Linked DNA regions of Gemmatimonas sp.. The protein of the gene in region 1 binds, or shares a complex with, the protein of each later gene. Links are inferred from orthologs where the notes say so. Each region holds a gene or a part of one and is shown on either strand. Other genes may lie near its edges.

Region 1 (7,427 bases):
CTCCTCGGATCGCGTGCTGGTGAATGTCTGCGCATTCAGCGCGACGGTGTCACCGGGCGACACGAGACGGAAGCTGAGCAACCGGTCGCCCGCCTTCGCGAGCTCCACCGGGCCGCCCTTGGTGCGCCCCTTGTTGGAAAGCGCGACGTACTGCTGCATCTCGACGCCGATCAGCGCCGCGCCGCGGTTCGTGGTTCGGAAGATGGCCGGCGTGGTGGTCACCACGGCGGTGTCGACCGGCAACGCAACCGACCGCGGCGCGGCGCCCACCGAGTCGGGCAGGGCGCTCATGCCGGGCGCCGCGATACCAGCGGCGGCGGCGGCTGCCGTCGCGGTGGCAGTATCGGCGACGACGGGAGTGGTGCTGGCGGAGTCTGTTACCGCGGTCTTGCTTCCAGGCGCCGGGACCGGCGACGGGAAGAGGATCGGCGTCAGAATCAGGACCGCCGCCATCAGGACGACGGCGAGGACGATGCGACGTGGTTCCATGGTCTGTATAAGGGAGCGCTCAGGGCACCGGATCAAATCCGCCGGGCCGGAACGGATGACAGCGCCCGATACGGCGCAAAGCCATCCATCCTCCGCGTGCCGCACCGTGACGCTCCAGCGCCTCGATCGCGTACGCAGAACACGAAGGATAATAGCGGCAGGCGCCCCCGAAGATGGGCGACAGCGTCAGCTGGTACCCGCGCACGATCAGAATGAACAGCTTCGCGATCACGGCAGGAACGTTGAAGTCACCGTGCGATCTTTCGCACAGCCTGCAACACTTCGGCGCGAAGCGTCTCGAAGTTTCTGGTATACGCCACCGGGAGCACCTTGAACACGAGGTCCATCGGCGGGAGCTCGGGAAGCACGTCCACGCGGATGAGTTCGCGGAGCCTCCGTTTGAGGCGGTTCCGATCGACACCCGAGTGCTTGTACTTGGGGATCACGAACCCCACCCGAGGAACGTCAAGAAGGGAAGCTAGGGCGCGCACATCCATTGAGGCGGTGCGCACTCGCTTCCCTTCGTGTCGAACCCGCTCGAGATCGGCCCCGCGCGTCAATCGTTTCGCGCGCGGGAACGACCGGGAATCAGGCGCCGGTATACTTCGACGGGATCTGGACGGTCAACACCTTGCGGCCCTTACGGCGGCGACGGGCGAGAACCTCACGGCCCCACTTCGTCTCCATACGCGCACGGAAGCCGTGCTTGCGGACTCGCTTGGTGTTACGCGGATTGTATGTCGGCTTGCCCATAATAATGCTCGAGGTAACGCGGTATAGAACGCAGTGATTCGATGAGAGTCGCCACGGCCCGCAGTCGATCGCGTTCGGTAGCAGCCTTAGAATTTACTCGCGGGACTGGCTTGAGGTCAAGCCCGCCAAGTACTCCCGCGACAACGATTTGCCCTCGCCGACCCAATCCACGTGTCAACTTGCTTGCGCTCACGAATGCGATACTGGTGTCACGTCGCTGACGCGATTGACTTATCCACACGCGAGCGTAACCTTCGCCGCCCCCGCCTGATTCTCGTTCGATTCTCGCCCACGGCCGGGGCCGCCCGAACCCCGACCTCCTGTCATGTCCCTTACGCCTGCCGAAACCTGGGATCGCCTGCGCCAACGCGCCCGGCAGGTCCTCCCGGAGCAGACGTACCGCACCTGGCTCGAGCCCACCGACGCCCTCGGCCTGGAAGGAGACACCCTCCTCATCGGCGCCCCCGACCAGTTCTCAGCCGATTGGAACGAGTCCAAACACGCCGATCTGCTGACCAGCTTCGCCGCTGTCGCCCTCGGGCACCCGATGAAGGTGCGCTTCAAGGTGGCAGAAGAACGCATGGGTCGGGTGCAGATGGACATGTTCGTACAGCCGCCACCAGCACCTGTGGTAGCGCCACTAACGGCGCACCAACAGCGCTTGTCGGCGCCACTGAACCCCCGATACACGTTCGATCAGTTCGTCATCGGCAAGTCGAACGACGTCGCCGCCGCCGCCGCACAAGCCGCCGCGCAAGCGCCGGGCAAGGTCTACAACCCGCTCTTCATCTATGGAGAGACGGGGCTCGGCAAAACGCACCTCATGCAGGGTATCGCCCACGAGCTGCTCAAACGCACCCCCACGCTGCGACTCGCCTTCGTCGGGACCGAGCAGTTCACGAATGAGTTCGTCAACGCGATCCAGACCGGACAGATGGGCGATTTCCGTCGCCGCTTCCGGGAAATTGATCTGCTGCTGGTCGACGACGTCCAGTTTCTGAAAGGGAAGGAATCCACGCAGGAGGAATTCTTCCACACCTTCAACGCCATCTATGAGGCCGGTCGTCAGATCGTCCTCACCTCCGACCGGCCCCCCAAGGAGATCCCGGGACTCGAGTCCCGCCTCGTCTCCCGCTTCGAGTGGGGCATGGTGGCCAATGTCGATTCCCCCGATCTCGAGCACCGGATCGCGATTCTGCGAAAGAAGGCGAGCCTCGATCACCTCGAGCTCACCATCCCCGACGAGGTCATTGAGTTCATCGCCCAGCATGTGAAGTCGTCGGTGCGTGAGCTGGAAGGGTCGATCATCAAGCTCCTGGCCTATGCCTCGCTCAAGCACCGCGAGATCTCCATCGAGCTCGCCCGCGAAGCACTCCGCGACAAACTCAAAAGCGCCACGACATCGGATTTTCCCGATATCCCGCCCACGACGATCACGGTGGCCACCATTCAGCAGGTGGTCTCGCGCGAGTGGGGCGTTACCCCCGACGGGCTTCGCTCGAAAACCCGTACCAAGCAGCTCACGACCCCGCGCCAGGTCGCGATGTACCTCTGTCGGGAGCTGCTGGCGCTCCAGCTGGTCGAAATCGGCAACGCCTTCGGCGGACGCGATCACTCCACCGTGATCCATTCGCTCGATCGGGTGGCCGAGGATATGGGGGGAGAGCCCGGTTTTGCCGACCGGGTGTTGAAAGTCCGGGGCATGTTGGAAACTCTCCGATCCACTGGACAACTCGGGACCTGAGTCCCCAGTCGTCCACATCGCCGCGCATCTTTCCCCCCAGTCGTGGGCCCCGATGTGCAGCAATGCGGAGAAAAAGCACTACTCGACATGGAATGCACATGATGCGGCATGGCGGAAGTGCTTTGGCACATGTAGCTTGCGGCGTTTGTAGACAAGCCCACACGCCCTGCTGCTACTACCAGTTTTATCTCTAAGACTCTTTTTAACAGCAGTCCTTCCACACAACGGGCATGCGCTTCACGATCTCGCGCGAGAAACTCCAAGAAGGACTCGCGGCGGTAACCGCCGCCGTACCGGCCAAGACCACTTTGCCGGTCCTGTCGAACCTGCTCGTCGAAACCACCGAGCGCGGGATTCGTTTCTCCGCGACCGACCTCGACATCGCCGTCAGCACGGAAGTCAGTGCCGATGTCGAAACGCCGGGGGCGATCACGATTCCCGCCAAGAAGCTGAGTGAGATCGCGCGCGAGCTGCCGCCGTCTCCCGTGAAAGTTTCGGCCAGCGGCGAACAGCGTGTCACCATCGAATGCGGACGATCCAAGTTCAAGCTGCTTGGCCTGCCGCGCGATGAGTTTCCGACGTTCCCCACCGTGCGCTTCAATGATTCGTGGCGCGTGAAGTCGGGTGAACTGCAGAAGCTCATTTCGCATGTCGCGTTCGCGGTGAGCACCGAAGAGTCACGACCCATTCTCAATGGCGTGCTCTGGGAGTTGCGCGAAGATCGCATGCGCATGGTGGCCACCAATGGTCACCGTTTGTCGAAGATGGAACTGCCGGTGGAATCGAGCAGTGCGCCGCCGGGTGATTTGATCGTGCCGCCCAAGGCGCTCGAGCAGATCAAGCGTCTCTTCCCAGCTGAGGAAGAACTCGAAATTGCACGTGGTGAAAACCATCTCGGTTTCCGTTCGCCGTTCACACAGGTGTTCACGCGCCTGGTCGAAGGCCCGTATCCGAATTACGAACAGGTCATTCCGAAGGACAACGATCGCTTCTGTCTGTGCGACAAGGCGGCGCTCACCAGTGCGCTCAAGCGCATGAGCGTGATCGCGTCCGACCAGACGCACCGCATCAAGATGTCGTTCAACACCGGTATGCTGAAGTTCAGCGTGACCACGCCGGACCTGGGCGAAGCCTCTGATGAACTGCCGGTGAACTACAACGGCGACCAGCTCGATATCGGCTTCAACGCCACGTATCTGCTGGAGATCCTGCGCTACATGCCCACCGAGCAGGTGCGGCTCACGTTCAAGGCGCCGGAGCGTGCGGCCACGATCGAGCCCGAAGGCTGGGATGATCCGGCCAAGTATCTCTGCCTGGTGATGCCGCTGCGCTTGATGGACTGATCAGCGCCACGCGGTCACCGTTCAGCGTTGTCGTTCCGCCCGGATCTCCACGCGTTGCAGCACTTGCTGTGATCGTGGTGCTCCGGGCGGAATGCGTTCCACGACCTGCATGGTGAGCGTGCTCGTGCCCTGCAGCGTTTCCAAAATGCCGGTAGCCGCGGCGATCTCCACGCGCTGTGAACCGGTGCCGGTGCCAACGAGTTCGAAGGCGCGAAAGGCGGTTCCGCCTTTGCCTTCCAGTGTCGTACTGATCTCACGATTCAGCACCAATGTCTCGCGCGACAGTTTGGCCAGCGTGGAGCGCGTGGTCGTGTAGACCGTGAGTGGCACGCCGTTGCGACACACCAACGTGACGGTGCTGTCGCGCCACTGATCGCCTTCCGCCACGCCGTCGGGAATGCGCACCAGTAGTTCACGCGCCAGCTGCATCGCACTCACTTCGGGGCGGTCGCATTCGTTGGCCAATGGCGGACGCGTCACGATGCGCAGATTGGTGCTGTCGATGAGGGCATCGATTTGCAGCAGCGATGGTCGCACCGGGGCCGCGGCCGCGGCGGCCAGTTGCTTGGCGCTCTCGGCGATGCTGCTGCGCACGGTGAACGAATCCACTTGGCCCGATCCGCGCAGCGCACCGTTCGCGGTGCGATCGAAGGACATGGACACCAACGCCCGGGTGTCGATGCGCTGTTCGTCCGACACGCCAGCCGGCATCGCGGCGCCGCTGACCTTCAAGCGGGTAACGGCCGAGACCGTCCAGTTCGTGCGCGGTTGCGTGCGCGGTAGGAGCACGCGGTTGCTGGCGACGGGCGCCACCGCTGTGGGCGCAGCCACCACCGGGCTCGGTGCGGGCGACGGCGTGGGCGATGCCGGTGCGCAGGCCAGCAGCATCAAAGGGCCAGCCACGCACCATGTCGCGGTACGAGCGGCCAAAGCGGCAAGGGAAGTCATCTGTTCGATACCACGTGCCACTCCACTGGAAACTCCGTGAGGGGTCCCGAGATCTCATGGAAAGTCGCCGGCCTATAAGCCGGGTTCTGTCAGTGCTGACATACGCGAGCGTACACCAACACCGGACGGTCATTCCTCTCGGCGTGCAGTCACCCACACGCTCCAGCAGCCTACCCGCGACTCGACGTCTTGCGACGTCCTTGCGAGACGGGTCATCTCTCGCCGCTTATTTGGCCTTGCTCCGACTGGGGTTTACCGAGCCACCTTCGTTACCGAAGGCGCGGTGGGCTCTTACCCCACCCTTTCACCCTTACCGCCACATCGGTTACCCGATACGACGGCGGTTTGCTTTCTGTTGCACTGTCCGTCGCACGAAGCTCACGCCGCATGCGCCCAGGCGTTACCTGGCAGTCTACCCTGTGGAGCCCGGACTTTCCTCGGTGCTTGAGCTTGCGCCCAAACATCGCGACCATCCGGCCGGCGACCAATCCATGAGATAGAGAAATATAGCTGGACCACCGATACGCCCGAAGCGTAATGCGGTTCCATTGCCAAGGAATACATCCTATCGCCACACAGTGACGGCACGATGACGACACCACGGTAGCCTATCGTCGTGATCGGCCCGCTGCGCTCGCAGCCCCCGGCCCCCCACACGGACCCTCCGGTAAGTGAGGCGCGTATGGCATCCCCGTTGAGATCGTCGCTGGCAGCGTCGTCGACATCGCAGGCTCGTACCACGGTCTACCCGATGGCGCCGGTGAAGTCTACGACTGCGCCAGGTGCGGACGACGCGCCCTCGCGATCTATCGTGACGTTTCTCACACCAGCCGAGCGGCAGCGCGTTGATGCGTTGGGGCAGGGGAGTTACACGACCGTGCATCGCGAAAGCTTCGACGACATGCTGCGCGATCTACGTACGCAGCCGGTGTCGGCCATTATCGTGTCCGTGTCGCGCTATCAGCAGCATCACGGCGCGCAGGTGGCGCGCATGGTTCGGGAGTTTCCGCGCGTGCCGGCGGTGGCCTTGCTCACCGGCAATGAAGCGCGCACCACCCAATCGTTGCTCGCGTTGGGGCAACAGGGAGTGCAGACGCTGGTGGACGCGCGTGATCCGGCCGGATGGCGTGATCTGCGACAGTTCGTGAATCGCGAAGTGTCGACCACCATCGAGGCGGTGGCCATCCGTCGTATTCGCGCCGATCTCACCGGCGCCAACGACGATTGTCTGCGCTTCTTCGATGAGCTCTTTCTTGCGCCGCGTTCACTCACCACGGTACGTCAGTTGGCGCGGCGGTTAGGTGTGGTGCCCACCACCTTCATGAGCCGGTTCTTTCGCGCCGGCATTCCAGCGCCCAAGAAATATCTCGCGACGGCGCGGTTGGTGCGCGCGGCGCGACTGCTGGAGAATCCGGGCTACAGCCTCACGCAGGTCGCGTTCCTGCTCGAATACTCGTCACCGCAGAGTTTCTCGCGGCATGTGATGCATTCCTTGCAATGTGGGGCGGCCGAGTTTCGCAGGACACACACGGGCGAGGCGATGCTCGAGCACATGCGCCAGCGACTTATTCTACCCTATCAGCAACAACTCATCGGGTTCGTGCCGGTCGAGGTCACGCCGCAATGGATTTCGCGCCCCGCGCTGGTGCCGGCGGGGGAGTCGGCACTCCCGTCCGCGCACCCGCGCGTGACTGCGTCGGCGTGGCCGCCGCCAACGCCGCAAACTCCGCCGTGCGTGTCGTCGTGACCGGGCTCTAGAGTGTACAATGCAGAAGGCGAAGTTCACGGACGCGCAGATCGACGAAATTCCACGTCAGGTGGAAGCCGGTATCGCTGTAGCCGAGCTGCCGCGAACGCACGGCATAAAGGCGGGTGGTCTCAATCGGTGAGTGCAACGAATCGTCGGTAGTTGCACTTACCGGGAGGGGACCGTGGGGAATCGAAAGGGACGCGGCCATCTATCGCCGAGCGAGCGGGCAGAGGTGTGGCGTCGCTGGCGCACGGGCGAGCGGCTGGCGGAGATCGCTGTGGCGTTGCAGGTCTCCGAGATTGGCGTCTATCAGCACATCCGGAAGGCGGTCGGGATCGCCGAGCTTCCACGGCTGCGCGCCGCGTTCGCGTTAATGGCGGCTGAGCGCGAGGTGATCTCA
Region 2 (7,103 bases), on another replicon or contig:
TCAAATCCGCGACACGGTCCCACTCGATGGAGTTCTCACTCTTGGAGAACGTTCCATTGAGCAACGGGATGGTGAGCGCCGTCTTTGGGGCTACGTAATACGAGGACAAACGCCAGAACATGTCGTGCGCCAGGAGTGGCGTCGCGGCGAGTGACGCCACCAGCACCCAAATCCATTTCCGTCGATGCGGCATGGTCTTCCTCGTAAGGTGGATTGTTGACCCCAGCAAAAACTACGCGCGCGCGATCGGTCCCGTGCGGCCACGCGACAGCTTCACCAAGTCCATCGGGGCCAACGAGAGTTCAAGTCCGCGCCGGCCCGCGCTTACGTACACGCGATCGAACGCGAGCGCACTCGCGTCGATCACGACTGGCAGTTGCTTCTTTTGGCCCAACGGACTGATGCCACCGACCACGTAGCCGGTGGCCCGTTCGGCGGCGGCCGGGTCGGCCATGCGGACGCGGCGCGCGCCGACGGCAGCGGCCAGCGCCTTGAGATCGAGCATCATCAGCACCGGCACCACGGCGCAGACCAGTCCCACGCCTTCGGCGTCGGCCACCAGCGTCTTGAACACCGTGGCGGGCTCGAGCCGCAGCAGATCCACGGCTTCGCGCCCGTACGACTCGGCGGCCGGGTCGTGCTCATACGAGAGCACGTCGTGTGCGATCTTGGCTTTTCGCACGAACAGGATGGCGGGCGTCATCCTTCAAGATTGCTGCTAGCTTGCGTCAGGGCCACCACTTTCCCCCGACATGACCACTCTTTCGCCACGCCGCATTCTGCTGGTCGACGCCGACGCGTTCTTCGTGGCCGTGGCGCGCCAGGAGGATCCGGACGGCGCCGGCAAGGCGACGTTACTGATTGTGGGCGGGCGCCCAGGCTCGCGCGGCGTGGTGTGCAGTGCCTCCTACGAGTGCCGCGCGTACGGTGTGCGATCGGCGATGCCGATCTCGCGTGCCCTGAAGTTGTGTCCTCAGGCCACCTGCGTGCCGGTGCCCCGTGGCGCCTGCAGCGCGCGCAGCAAGGAGATTCAGCAGGTGCTCGCCACCTTTGCTCCGATCGTCCAAGCGTCGAGCATCGACGAGTGGTATTGCGACATGGGCGGCACCGAGGCGCTCTATGGTCACGAGTCGCTCGAGGCCACCGCGCATCGCATTCGGGACGCGGTCTTCGCCGCCACCGGCCTCACGGTCTCGATCGGCGGCGGGACCTCGCGACTCGTCGCCAAGATGGCCGTTGAACTGGCCAAGCCGAAGCCCGGCAGCGGCGCCACCGGCGTGCGCTGCGTGACGCCCGGTCAGGAAGCGGCGTTTCTGGCGCCGTTCCGGCTGGCCGACCTACCGATGGTCGGCCCGCGCTTCTCGGCGACGCTGGAGCGCATGGGCCTCGAGACCATCGCCGACGCGCAGCAGTGGAGTGTGACCGACCTGCAGTCCCGCCTTGGCGAGCGCGCCGGTGCCTGGCTGCACGGGCGTGTGCGGGGCATCGATGACAGCATCGTGACGCCGCGCGAGGTGCAAAAGCAGGTGAGTCGCGAGGAGACGTTCGGGCGCGATCTGCACGATGACGACCTCCTCGAACGCGAACTGCTTAGGCTGGCCGTGCGCGTGAGCACCGACCTGCGACGACAAGGGCTCCGGGCCAGAACCGTGACGGTGAAGCTCAAGGACGCCGACTTCAAGACGCGGTCGGCGCAGCGTACCCTGGCCCAGCCGATCGAATCCGAGAAGTCGGTGATCAAGGCCGCGCGCGTGCTCTACCGCGCGCTCCGGGGCAAACGGCGGGTCGGGGTGCGTCTGCTCGGGATCGGGCTGTCACACTTCGACGATGAGGCCACGTCCACCGGTCCGGCGGTGCAGCTCGGCTTTTTCGCCGCCCCGCCCGCCCCTGCGGCGGAGGGGGAACCGGTCGAAAACGCCAAGGACCGGGCCCTCACCCTGGCACTCGACCGGATCCGCGACCGTTACGGCAGTACCGCGATCATTCCGGCCCGTTTGATCGACAACGCGCATGATACTGGGCCAAGGGTGGAAGAATGACGCGGCCCTGTATAGCTTCCGCTCGCTGAAGTGTTCTTCTTCGCCGTTTGCGCTTTCCCGTCGGGGTGTCTTCATGAGTGTCGCGTACGATCCGAACAAGCAGGGCTGGGCTGCTGCTGCCGTGACCACGGTGGCCACGTTGGGGCTGCTGTTTACGGCCTACACGATCCACAAGAATACGTATCGGCATCCGCGCGACCCGATGAACTTCCAGGTGTATCACGCGGAAGACAATGCGAAGCACAGCACCGCTGCGACCCACGAGGCTGCTCCGGCGGTCGAAGGTGCCGCTGCTGCTCCCGCGGCCGAAGCCAAGCACTAAGACGGATCCTGTTTCGTTCGGGCGGCGTGTTACAGCGGCACCGTGAACCAGAACTCGCTGCCCTTGCCCACTTCGCTGTCGACGCCGATTTCGCCTCCGTGCGCCTCGACGATGCCCTTCGCGATGAACAATCCCAGTCCCGACCCCGCGCGCAGCAGGCGCGGCGCCTGCCAGTGACGTTCGAACAGTCGCGGCACGTCATCGGCTGACACGCCGGGACCGGTGTCGCGCACGCGAATCCGCACGCAGTGGTCATGACGTTCGGCGGTGAGCACGATCTCTCCACCGTGCGGCGTGAACCGAACGGCGTTGCCAAGCAGGTTGGACAACACCTGTTCCAGGCGATGACGGTCGGCCTGAATCGGCGGGAGGGTTTCGTCGATGTGACGCACGAAACGCAGCACGGCGTCCTCCATGACCGGCTCGAACATGTCGGCCGATTCCTTCACCAGTTCCGAGAGCAAGACGGGTCGGCGATCGACCCGAAGTCGTGCGTTGGCAATGCGTGAGACGTCCTGCAGATCCTGAATCAATCCATCGGCTTGACGGGCGGCACCGCGAATCGCCTCGATATCCTCACGCTCCATCAGCGGCCGCTCGTCGCCTGGCTCCCGGCCAAGCACCGCACCGGTCAACATCACGATTGCATTGACCGGGTTGCGCAGGTCGTGTGATACGATGGCCAGCATGTCATCGCGCTCTCGAACGGCGCGTCGGGATTCCTGGTACAGCCGCGCGTTCTCGAGCGCGAGCGCGGCGAGGCCGGCAAACTGGTCGGCCACGAGGACTTCGTCCATGTTGTGCGACGCACCAGGCCTCGTACGTACGAGATGTAACGCGCCGATCGCCCGTCCACCGGCGCGCAACGGCACGATCAATACCGCACTGGCACCAAGCGATTGCGCGTGCTCACGGGTGACTTTGTCGTGAAAATTCGCCGACAACCACGACGCGATATCGGTAATGCGCTGCGCTTCTGTCTCGTGGGCCACACGTCCGGCGCTGGCAGCGGGAAGATTCGCATCCAGTGTTTCGTACACGCGAGACACGAGCGCAGACGACTCGTCATGCCGCCTCGGATCCATGTGCGTGGCCGCCGCGCGCCGGATCTGTCCGTCGGCGGCAAGCAACTCGAGCAGACTCCAGTCGCCCAGCAGCGGCACGGGTAGTTCGGCAATCGTCGCCATCGTGGACTCCACGTCGAGCGATGCGGCGAGCACCCATCCCGCCGTCGCCAGCAGCTTCTGGCGTTCTTCGTTCTTTCGGCGATCGCTGACGTCGCGCAGGGTCACCATGAAGGTGCGCTCGCCTTCTATGGTCACGCGCGCGATCGACGCTTCCGCCGGAAACTGCTCGCCATCTCGGCGAAGTCCGGCGATTTCCCGCCGCTCCGCCATACGTCGGGATTCTGTGCCTCCCTCCGCAAAGCCTCGGATATGCCCACGGTGCACCGCGCGAGCCGCCATGGGGAGCAGCCGGTCCAGTCGCTGCCCGAGCATCTCGTCTTCCGTCCAACCGAAGATATGCTCCGCACCCTTGTTGAAGCGCACGATGCGGAAATTGTCATCGAGCGCGATAATGGCGTCGGCGGCGATGTCAACAATTGCCGCGAGCGCTGCATGCGAATGCGTGTCAGTCATACCACGAGAATAGCCTCGCGGACCGGTAACTTTCCAGCATCGGGCCGATTCCGTCCGGTTTAGGTTGTCGCACCATCTGTCGTTCGACTCCTTCACGCAAACCTGCTGATGCGCTGGACCTCGATTCCTCGATTACCGGCGGCGGCGCTGGTCTTCCTTGTCGCAGGGACGCTGACGCCAGTGGTGGCGAGCGCCGATCCGTGGCGGAACCGTGTCTGGTTCGCGGGTCTCCTACTCACGGGGATTCCCGTGGCGTGGCGGACCTTTGCCGGGTTGCTGCGCGGAGAGTTCGCCGCCGACGTGGTGGCGATGCTGGCGATCGCCGGCTCAATCCTGCTGGGGCAACCGTTAGCTGGTCTGGTGGTGGTGCTCATGCAAACCGGCGGGGAAGCGCTCGATGCGTATGCGGTGGCGCGTGCGTCGAGCGCCGTCGCATCGCTCGAGGCCGATGCGCCGCGAACGGCGCACCGGGTGGTGAAGGGACAGGTCCACGACATCGAGGCCATCGAGATCAAGCCGGGCGACGACCTGCTCGTGCGTCCTGGCGAACTGGTCCCCTGCGACGGCACGGTGGTCAGCGGGTCCTCCCACGTCGACACGTCTCGACTCACCGGCGAACCGATTCCCGTGCGCGCTGCCGCCGGCACGGCACTGCTCTCGGGCAGTGTGAATCAGGAAGGGGCGCTGTCGCTGCGCGCGGTGCGCACGTCGCAGGACAGTCAGTACGCCAGGATCGTGGATCTGGTACGCACCGCGCAGGCGTCCAAGAGTCCGTTACAGCGTACGGCCGACAAATGGGCGGTGTGGTTCACGCCACTCGCGCTCGCGGCGTGCGCCATGGCGTGGTTCGTGTCGCATGATTGGACCCGGGTGCTGGCGGTGCTCGTGGTGGCGACTCCCTGCCCGCTGATACTCGCGGCACCGGTGGCGATCATTGGTGGCATCAATCGCGCGGCGCGTCGCTCGATCATCGTGCGCAACGGTGGCGCCCTCGAAGCGCTGGCCTCGGTGAACTCGGCGGTCTTCGACAAGACCGGCACGCTCACCGTTGGCAAACCGCGCGTGCATCAGGTGGTCACCGACGACGGCGTCTCGGTGGAGTCGATGTTGGAGATCGCGGCGGCGGTCGAACAAGGCTCGGGACATTTGCTGGCCCGCGTCATTGTGGCCGAGGCCGAGTCACGGGGGGCGACGATGCGGATCGCGACCGAGCTGGTGGAAACCGCCGGCCGCGGTGTAACGGGTATGGTGAACGGTCGTTACGTGGCGGTGGGGTCACCCGACTTCGTGCGCGAGCGGGTGCCGTCGATGGCCGCACGACTCTCGGCCTTGGAAGTCGGCGCATCGGGGCTGCGCGCGTATGTGGCGACCGATGACAGCCACGGCGGCGTGCCGAACGGTCAGGTGCCGTCGGTGGCGCGTATCGAGTTTGCCGACGAACTGCGGGAAGAACTCGCGCCGATGTTCGCCGAGCTGGCGGCGCTCGGGATCAGCGACGCGTATCTGCTCTCGGGCGACACGACCGAGAACGTGGCGAAGATCGCGCGCGAAGTGGGGATCACGCAGTTCGAGGGCGATCTCACGGCCGAGGCCAAGGTGGCGCGCGTGGCGGCGTTGGAGGCGCGCGGTCGTCGGGTGGTCATGGTAGGCGACGGTACGAACGACGCGCCCTCGTTGACCACGGCGACGGTAGGGATCGCGCTGGCGGGACACGGCGGTGGGGTGGTGGCGGAAGCGGCCGATGTAGTGCTGCTCATTGATGATCCGCGGAGGGTACCGGAAGCGGTGCGGATCGGGCGGCGGTCATTGATGATCGCGAAGCAGTCGATCTTCGTGGGGCTGGGGCTGAGCTTGGTGGGAATGGGGTTTGCGGCGGCGGGGATGCTGACGCCGATCGCGGGGGCGCTCATTCAAGAAGCGATTGATGTGGCGGTGATTTTGAATGCGTTGAGAGCAGCGGGCGCGGGGAGAAACGGCTAACGGCGCTAGGAATCAACAGCGCTAGGAATTAGGGGCGCTAGTAATGAACGGCGGGGGATTTGGGCTGTGGGCTGTAGCCGGCCACGCTTGCAAACCTGAGTAACGCGCAAAAAACCACCGCCTCGACGACTGGCCGAGGCGGTGGTGTGTGAAGCTAGTGTAGCTAGTCGAGAGCTCAGGCGTTGTTGCGGCGACGACGGGCGAAGCCGAAGATGCCGAGCAGGCCCGACGCCATGAGGGCGTAGGTGGACGGCTCGGGGACGGAAGTGATCAGCGCGCCGCACGACTCACCAGTCTTGCAGGACTGCGTCGTCAGAATAGCGAAGTTAGAAATGCCGTTCTTATAATCGGTCTTGAGGGCTAGGCTATTGGTGCCCGTACTGCCAAAATCGAAGAGAAAGAATGCGGACACGTTGCCGTTTCCCGACTGGTTGTTCACATCGTCGAAATAGTTGCCCCAGTGCATACCGACCACGGTCCAACCTTTCATGGTATTCCCGAACGACGAGGTACCGTTCCAGCTCCCGACTTTGAGCACCGTGGACGAAGAGGAACTCCCAAGCTTCCCGAGCGCATTCTGCGCCTGAGAAGTCGGATTGTCGCCGGTGTCGAAGTCTATGGCGTTCTTGTCGTAGAAGCCCGCACACTTCGCAGCCGTGAAGCTCACGAAAATGTCCAGCTTGCACGGCGTCGCTGCTAGGGGACTGTTCAGGTCCCCGGGGAAGATGACCTGAGCCTGCGCCATCGTCGGCAAGGCAAAGGCAACCACGGCCGCTACTACAAGTTTCTTGAACATTGGTTTCGAGGCTTGGGAGTGAGCACAACGGTATTCAATGTCTTAAAGCGTTTCAATTCGCGTGCCGCGCGGCAGACGAACAGGCGCGACCTGAAAGAAGCCACGCTGCGTCAGCAAGCGCATACGCTGCAACGTTTTACGAATTCCTCAAAGATTGCGAGAACTTTGATGTTCACAGCGCCTCAGCAAAGCTGTAGCGCAAGAGCAACAATACGTGCGGTTCTACCACAGCAGACCGAGCCATCCAATATACCGTTCAAGACGCACCGCAGGCTGCGCGTTGCATTCTCAACCTTGCGTTCTCCCGCGTTCTTCTGCTCCTCACC
Region 3 (7,146 bases), on another replicon or contig:
TTGGCTGAGGACCATGAATCGGCGAAATATCTCGCGCATCTCGTCGACGGCGCCGGCGGGGCCAAGGTCGTTATGCCGGACACCAACATCGTCATGATCGACTTGCCCAGCCCCCGCGCCGATCAGGTTATCGCGCAGGCGGCCGCGCTCGGCGTGCGGATCTACAAGTGGCACGACACGAGGGTGCGCGCGGTGACCCACCTCGATGCGCCGATCGGGCTCATCGCCGAGCACGGACCGAAGATCGCGCAGGCGCTCTCGGAGGCCTTGGCGTAGCGGCGCTTCGTAGATAACAAAAAAGCGCACGGGAGGTCCGCTCTTTCGAGCGAATCCTCCCGTGCGCAGTGCTCCGGGCCTGACGAAGCGACGCCAGACTCCACGTGCCGCTGCTACCTTCGGGGTCCTGACGGATTTGGCGGGCTGTCGCCCTCCGGGACCCGGAGCAACTGGAAGTTAACCAGCCGCGGGGTGAAGTGGTACCCGCTCCTCCGCCGTGTAGATTGGACGCATGTCGCTCGCTCTCGCCCGCAAATACCGCCCCCGGAACTTCGCGACCGTGGCGGTACAGTCACATGTCGCCAACACGCTGAAGGGTGCCATCGCCAGTGGGCGAGTCGCGCACGGCTATTTGCTGTGCGGTCCCCGGGGGACCGGCAAGACCACGCTGGCCCGGGTGCTGGCCATGGCGCTCAACTGTGAGGAGCTCGCCGATGCCCGACGGATGAGCGGGACGGCCGCCGCCACTGAGTTCAGCGAAGCGATGGCCGCCGCCGGTGAACCGTGCGGCCGCTGCACCAGCTGTCAGCGTATCTGGAGTGGCAGCGCGTCGCTCGACGTCGTGGAAATCGACGCCGCGTCGAATGGTGGTGTGGCCGATGCCCGCGAACTGCGCGAACGTGCCATGTATGCGCCATCCGGTGATGACCGCTACAAGGTCTACATCATCGACGAAGCGCACATGCTGTCCCGCGATGCGTGGAACGCGCTGCTCAAGGTGCTCGAGGAACCGCCCCCGCGCGTGGTGTTTGTGTTCGCCACGACCGAAGCGCAGAAGGTGCTTCCGACGGTGATCTCGCGACTGCAGCGTTTCGATCTGAAGCGCATCGGCCCGGCCGAGATCCGTGAACGGCTGGCCGCGGTGCTCACCGAAGAGGGGGTGCGTTTCGAGCCCGATGCCTTGGGCATGATCGCCGGCGCGGCAGATGGTGGCCTGCGCGATGCGTTGTCGCTCACCGATCAGGTGCTGTCGCTCGGAGAGACGGCCGAGGTCACGGCGGAGCGCGTGCGCACGGCGTTGGGGCTCGTGCCCGAAGAGGAGTACCTGTTGCTGCTCGACATCATTGCCCAGCGTCGGGCCGTTGATGTGTTCGGCGCGGTGCAGCGACAGGCGGACGGCGGGGTTGATCTCATGCTGTTGCTGGCCGGCATCGGCCGCATGTTGCGGGCGCAACTCACGATCGCGCTCGGGGGCGTGCCGCCCGAGCTTTCGGAGCGCATGCGCGTGGCGCTCAACGAGCGAAAGGGACAAGTCTCCGCCGGCGACCTGTTGCGCATGCTGCACGCCCTGCTCGAGATCGAGCCGATGTATCGGCGCAGTGGCCAGCCGCAGCTGTTGCTCGAAACGTTGCTCGTCCGCTTCGCCTTGCTCGATCGCACGGTGGAACTCGAAGAGGTGATCAAGGGCTTCGGCGCCGGTGGTCACGACGATCCACCGCCGCGTCGTGTCGCGCATGAGCCGCGCGTCGCCTCGGCGCATGCGATCCCGCCCACGCCGCCGCCGGCCGTTGCGCCCGCGATCCCACAGGCGCCGCCGGCGTTTGTGGCATCGCCCTTGGTGGCGCCGCCGCGCTCGGCCACGCAGCAGGTGGCGGAAGCCGCCGCCGCGGTGCAAATGGCCGAGCAGCGCCCAACGCCGAAGGCCGCCGCCTCGGTACCACGGGTCGGCCCGCCGCCCTCGGTTGAGCAGCTCAAGGCGCGCTGGCAGAGTGTGAGTGACGCCATCAAAACGGCGGGACGCGGCATGCTGGCACAAGCCGTCGCGCGGTTGGTCCCCGCCTCCGTCTCGGCTCACGGCAGCGTAGCGCTCACCTACGATCCGGCCGACGATACCTTCGCCCGCGCCGCCGACGGCGCCCGCCCGGATATTCTCGCCGCGCTCCAAGCGTGCTTTGACGGTGTCACCGGGGTAACAGTGGTGTCCTCCGTGCATGCCGGCGCCCAGGCGCAGGCCCAGTCCCGCGCACCTCGCGATACGACGATACGATTGACCGCCCACGACGTGCAGCAGCAACGCACCGAGCAGCTCTCGTCGAAAGACCCGCTGCTCGAAGCCGCCGTGCGCGCCCTCGACCTCGAATTACTCGACTAACGCTTTTAAGGAACAGTCATGGATTTGTTCAAGATGATGGGCCAGTTCAAGGACATGCAGTCGCGCATGCAGACCATGCAGGACGAGATGTCGCAGCGCACCTTCTCGGCCCTGGCCGGCGGCGGCATGGTGGCGGCCGATGTGGACGGCAAGATGCAGCTCAAGCGCATCAAGCTCGATCCGACGGTCGTGAACGGCCATGACATCGAGATGCTCGAAGATCTCATTGTCGTCGCCGTCGCGGAGGCGCAGAAGAAGGCGGCCGAAGCCATGCAGATGGAGCTCAGTAAAGTCACCGGCGGCATCGATCTGCCGTTCAAGCTGCCGTTTTGATCGCCCCCCGTTGAGCGTCATCGACGATCTCACGAGTGAGCTGGCGCGGCTCCCCGGTATCGGCCGGAAGACCGCGCTCCGTCTCACCTATCACCTGCTGCGGCAGCCACACTCGCAGAGTCGTCGGCTCGCCGAGGCGCTCGTGCAGCTCACCGAGCGGGTGCGGGCCTGCGACCGGTGCCACAACCTCACCGAGTCGCCGCTGTGCGCACTCTGTGCCGATCCGCGGCGCGACCCGGCCATCGTCTGCGTGGTCGAGGAAGCGTCCGACATCGCCTCGATCGAGCGGGCGGGCGAGTTTCGCGGACTCTATCACGTGCTGGGTGGGCGCCTGTCGCCCCTGGATGGCGTCGGGCCTGACGATCTGGCCATCGGCGACCTCCTCGCCCGGATCGAACCCGAAGGGGTCAAGGAGGTCATTCTGGCTACGAATCCATCGCTCGAAGGCGAAGCGACCGCATTGTACGTCCAACGGCAGCTGCTGCCACGAGGTGTGCGTATTACCCGTATCGCCCGCGGTCTGCCCGTCGGCGGCGATCTCGAATATGCCGATGGCGTGACGATCGCTCAGGCCCTGTCCGCCCGTCGGGAGATGCTCTGATGCGGCGCCAGGACGCGAGGTGGAGCCTGGTCGGCATGCTCGCCACCGGGCTCGTGACCGGACTTGCCGTTGGCCTCATGGGCTGGAGCGCGCACCAGCATCGGCACCGTCGGTCCCTCTTTCACCCAGACGCCACGAGCCGTCTGGCGGCGCTCGGTTACCTTCGGGCGCATCCAAGCGTTGATAGTGCGCGGCTCCTTCGTGACTATCTGCAGTGGGAACCGCTTCCGTTGCTGCGTCGCAAGGCCCGAGGGGTTCTGCGGCGCACGGAACGGCTATTACGTTCGTAATGGACCCGCATGCCGGCCACGTGACGCTGGCCTGCGGAACCTGATCCCTTCGACCCACCGTTCATGTCTGTCGGCGCCGCCACCTGGTCGTTCACCGAGGACGACTTCGGGGCCATCACCATTACGCTGCAGCGGTTCCTCTACGACGCAAAGGCGCGTTGCGCCCTCCTCGTGGACCGGAGCGGACAGCTGGTCGCCACGGTCGGCGAGCCGCCAAACTTCGACGCGACCGCCTTCGCGACGCTTACGGCGGCCGATTTCAGTGCCAACGACCAGTTGGCGCGGCTGATCGGCGAAAGCGACTTCAACGTCCTGTTCCATCAGGGCGAGAAGGAGTCGATGTATCTCGCCGATATCGCACGACGCGTCATCCTCGTCGTGCTCTTCGACAATCGCACCACGCTCGGTCTCGTCCGGCTGCGTATGAAGTCGGCCGTCGACGAGCTCACGAAGACGTTCGAAGGCGTCTTCTCCCGCGGCGGGTCCGCATCCACGCCGCCGCCGGGATTCCTGGCCGGCGCCGAGGATGAGATCGATCGGCTTTTTCAGTAAGGGGCCGTAATCGATGTCGATGATCAACTATGCGTCCCGAGAGATCAACTGCAAGATCGTGTTTTACGGTCCGGGGCTCGGTGGGAAGACGACCAATCTCGAGTATGTCTATGGCAAGGTGTCGCCGAATACCCGCGGCAAGCTGATCTCGCTGGCCACGGAAACCGAACGCACCCTGTTTTTTGATTTCCTGCCGGTCGATCTGGGCACGATTCGCGGCTTCCGGACGCGATTTCATTTGTACACCGTGCCCGGTCAGGTCTATTACAATGCCAGCCGCAAGCTCATCTTGAAGGGCGTGGATGGTGTGGTGTTCGTGGCCGACTCACAGGTGGAGCGCGCCGAGGCCAACCTCGAGTCCATGCAGAACCTGTATGACAACATGGCGGCGTATGGCTACGATCTTACGCGCATGCCGTTCGTGATTCAGTACAACAAGCGTGATCTGCCGAATGCGGCGCCGCTCGCGGAGCTGCAGGCCATGCTCAATCCAGGCTGGGAAGTGACCGACCCGACGCGCATGCGCGCAGTGGCGGATCCCTTCAAGCCGGGCGAGCTTCTGGTTAGCCAGTTGCCGACCGGTGAGTGGGTGGAGCGCGTTCCGACCTTCGAAGCCGTCGCCGTCACGGGCGACGGCGTGTTCGACACCCTGAAAGCCGTTTCCAAGCTGGTGCTCAAAACGCTCGCATAACCGCGGGCGCGGCGGGCACCGGTCCTCCCGCCTCTCGATACTCCTGTGAACCTTCCGAACGCAATCACGCTGGGCCGCATCGCCCTGACGCCGCTGATTGCGTGGTTGCCGTTCACCACGTCGTGGACCGCTCGCCTCATCGCGTTCCTGCTGTTCACGATTGCCGCCGTCACCGACTACTGGGACGGCCATCTCGCCCGGTCGCGCAATCTCGTCACCGACCTCGGACGTCTGCTCGATCCGCTGGCCGATAAGCTGCTCCTCGTGGCCACGCTGATTCCGATGTATTGGCTGCAGAAGCACTACACGCTGCTGGTGCCCGACGGCACGATGCCGCAACCCACGCCGCTGCTGTTTCAAACGCCGTTCGGCGCCGTCTCCCTGCCGCTGTGGATCGTGATCGTCGTGCTCGGGCGCGAAGCCTTCATGACCGTGTTCCGGCAGGTCGCCGCGCATCGGGGTCTGGTCATTGCCGCGATTGGCCCCGCCAAATGGAAAACGACGTTTCAGAGTATTTGGCTGGGCGCCGCGTACTTCTGGTTTTTCGCGGCCACGTTGGCGACGCGGCGGGGCTGGGAAGGGGACGGCGCGTGGCAGGCGTTCGCGTACTTCAATGGGTTCGTCGGCGTCACCAGCATGATCGGCGCGGTGGTGCTGACGCTGTGGAGCCTGTGGCTGTACCTGCGCCGCTACGGCAAGCAGGTCGCGCGGCTGGCCTGAGGGCAGCCAGGCTCATGGGTGCCGTTCGTGTAACGGCGCGCTGGGGCACGGCGACCTGAGCCGTACATCCGAGGTGACAGCGCCACACAAGGTGTGACTCGGGAACCACACAAAGTTGCTCTCGGCAATTGAGCCGCTCCGCTGGTAGGAGGGCGGGGGACAAGGCGTATTCCATCACAGATATGGTATTTCAATTGCTGAAGAATGCTTCACCTGGCCTATGTGGCGACCCGTATTGGTCGCGTACGACACGCCGACAGTCGTCCGTGTCAATTGGTCCTGACCCCTCCACGGAAAACCGAATGAAGAAAGTGTTGTTCACCGCCGCGATGATCGCGGTCGCCGCGTCGAATGTCGGCGCGCAAACGCCTGTCACCGCCATTGATGGCTCTCAGGGTTGGGCGCCGGTCAACCGATTCGGCAGCGCTGAAGCAGTGCGAGGCTCGCAAACGATCGACGGGGCGTATAATCGCGGAACCAATCCTGGATCGCTCCACTTTTCGGGGGCGGCCGATGTTTCCGGCGGCCTTCGCAATCGCGTTGCGCTCCTGAATCCCACGGGCTTTGGGTTGTTGGCCAATCTGGAGTCAGTTGGTTTTGATTGGTATCGAAGTGCCGCTTCTACAACTGGCGCAATCCAATCCCCCGCACTCCGGCTTTTCGTGTCGTCCGGAGAGCGTAACGCGACGCTCAGCGAACTGATTTGGGAGTGGGCGTATAACGGAACCGGGGATGCCCCGACAGGCGCTTGGCAGACCGTGTCGAATTCGCTCGCGACAGGCACCTGGTGGCGGTTTTCGGGCGGGCAGCAATCCTGTTCTGTGAACAATGACCAGCAGCTCTATACCGCGCTCGGAAACTGGAGCAACTGTCTCGGCGCAGGGGCTGTTGTGTACGGCATCAGTGTGGGGCTTGGATCGCTTCCGGATGCGGGTAGCTTCGACGGTGCGGTCGATCTTCCAACGCTCAAGTTCGCGCAGCAGAGCGCGACATCATGGGACTTCGGAACTTCCTCCACCGTTGTCCCCGAGCCGTCCACCTACGCCCTCATGGCCGCCGGCCTCGCCGGCCTCTTCGCCGTCCAGCGTCGTCGGCGCCAGTCGGTCTGACCCGCACCACGCGGTCGTAGAGCAGTCCCGCGGCGCCGGTCGAGCTCAGCTCACCGGCGCCGTTGTCATTAGTGGTATTGTTCCTCCATGAACATCGAAATCGTCACGATCGGCGACGAGCTCCTGCTCGGCTTCACGATCGACACGAACGCCGCGCATCTCGCGCGAGAATTGGCGGCCCTGGGGGTGCGGATCGTGCGCCGCGCCACGTGCGGCGATGATGCCGATTCCATCGCCACCGCCGTGCGCGAAGCGCTCGAGCGCACCGGCGCGGTGATCACCACCGGCGGGCTCGGCCCCACCGCCGACGACATGACGAAGCCGGCCATCGCCTCGATCTTCGGGCGCGGCATGGTCATGGACGCCGCGATTCTCTCCAGCCTCGAAGAACGGTGGCTCAAGCGCTTCGGCCACGAGCTGCCCGCCAGCAACCGCCAGCAGGCCATGGTACCGGAAGCCTGCACGATTCTCCCCAATCGTCA

Evidence for each region. Proteins that work in one complex are often made in the same cells at the same time.
Region 2: the proteins of dnaN (region 1) and RMP10_RS10400 are in contact, whole or in part, in a solved structure (PDB 1OK7), measured with the Escherichia coli proteins. The link is inferred for Gemmatimonas sp. from one-to-one orthologs.
Region 3: the proteins of dnaN (region 1) and dnaX are in contact, whole or in part, in a cryo-EM structure (PDB 8GIZ), measured with the Escherichia coli proteins. The link is inferred for Gemmatimonas sp. from one-to-one orthologs.

What each region holds. Positions count from the first base shown.
Region 1 is NZ_JANPLK010000002.1:198,596-206,022, forward strand. Bases 2,397-5,272 are described here. They hold dnaN (DNA polymerase III subunit beta), read left to right. Parts: upstream 2,397-3,216; coding sequence 3,217-4,329; downstream 4,330-5,272. Other genes in these bases: dnaA (chromosomal replication initiator protein DnaA), read left to right, coding at 2,397-2,986; RMP10_RS01590 (hypothetical protein), read right to left, coding at 4,351-5,232. In the rest of the region: membrane protein insertase YidC, read right to left, coding at 1-489; membrane protein insertion efficiency factor YidD, read right to left, coding at 509-721; rnpA (ribonuclease P protein component), read right to left, coding at 738-1,091; rpmH (50S ribosomal protein L34), read right to left, coding at 1,078-1,242; more of dnaA, read left to right, coding at 1,568-2,396; RMP10_RS01600 (helix-turn-helix domain-containing protein), read left to right, coding at 6,089-7,024; RMP10_RS01605 (transposase), read left to right, coding at 7,044-7,166; RMP10_RS01610 (IS30 family transposase), read left to right, coding at 7,209-7,427. UniProt on the Escherichia coli protein: Confers DNA tethering and processivity to DNA polymerases and other proteins. Acts as a clamp, forming a ring around DNA (a reaction catalyzed by the clamp-loading complex) which diffuses in an ATP-independent manner freely and bidirectionally along dsDNA.
Region 2 is NZ_JANPLK010000040.1:144,791-151,893, reverse strand. What follows is about bases 1-2,895. They hold RMP10_RS10400 (DNA polymerase IV), read left to right. Parts: upstream 1-752; coding sequence 753-2,039; downstream 2,040-2,895. Other genes in these bases: RMP10_RS10390 (ATP-binding protein), read right to left, coding at 2,391-2,895; RMP10_RS10395 (hypothetical protein), read left to right, coding at 2,113-2,361; ybaK (Cys-tRNA(Pro) deacylase), read right to left, coding at 233-703; RMP10_RS10410 (DUF4198 domain-containing protein), read right to left, coding at 1-193. Outside these bases: more of RMP10_RS10390, read right to left, coding at 2,896-4,001; RMP10_RS10385 (heavy metal translocating P-type ATPase), read left to right, coding at 4,110-5,981; RMP10_RS10380 (PEP-CTERM sorting domain-containing protein), read right to left, coding at 6,157-6,777. UniProt on the Escherichia coli protein: Poorly processive, error-prone DNA polymerase involved in translesion repair and untargeted mutagenesis. Copies undamaged DNA at stalled replication forks, which arise in vivo from mismatched or misaligned primer ends.
Region 3 is NZ_JANPLK010000001.1:34,897-42,042, forward strand. Bases 1-2,938 are described here. They hold dnaX (DNA polymerase III subunit gamma/tau), read left to right. Parts: upstream 1-508; coding sequence 509-2,368; downstream 2,369-2,938. Other genes in these bases: RMP10_RS00160 (threonine aldolase family protein), read left to right, coding at 1-276; RMP10_RS00175 (YbaB/EbfC family nucleoid-associated protein), read left to right, coding at 2,387-2,701; recR (recombination mediator RecR), read left to right, coding at 2,712-2,938. Outside these bases: more of recR, read left to right, coding at 2,939-3,302; RMP10_RS00185 (roadblock/LC7 domain-containing protein), read left to right, coding at 3,656-4,144; RMP10_RS00190 (ADP-ribosylation factor-like protein), read left to right, coding at 4,158-4,835; RMP10_RS00195 (CDP-alcohol phosphatidyltransferase family protein), read left to right, coding at 4,881-5,555; RMP10_RS00200 (PEP-CTERM sorting domain-containing protein), read left to right, coding at 5,858-6,664; RMP10_RS00205 (competence/damage-inducible protein A), read left to right, coding at 6,752-7,146. UniProt on the Escherichia coli protein: Part of the beta sliding clamp loading complex, which hydrolyzes ATP to load the beta clamp onto primed DNA to form the DNA replication pre-initiation complex.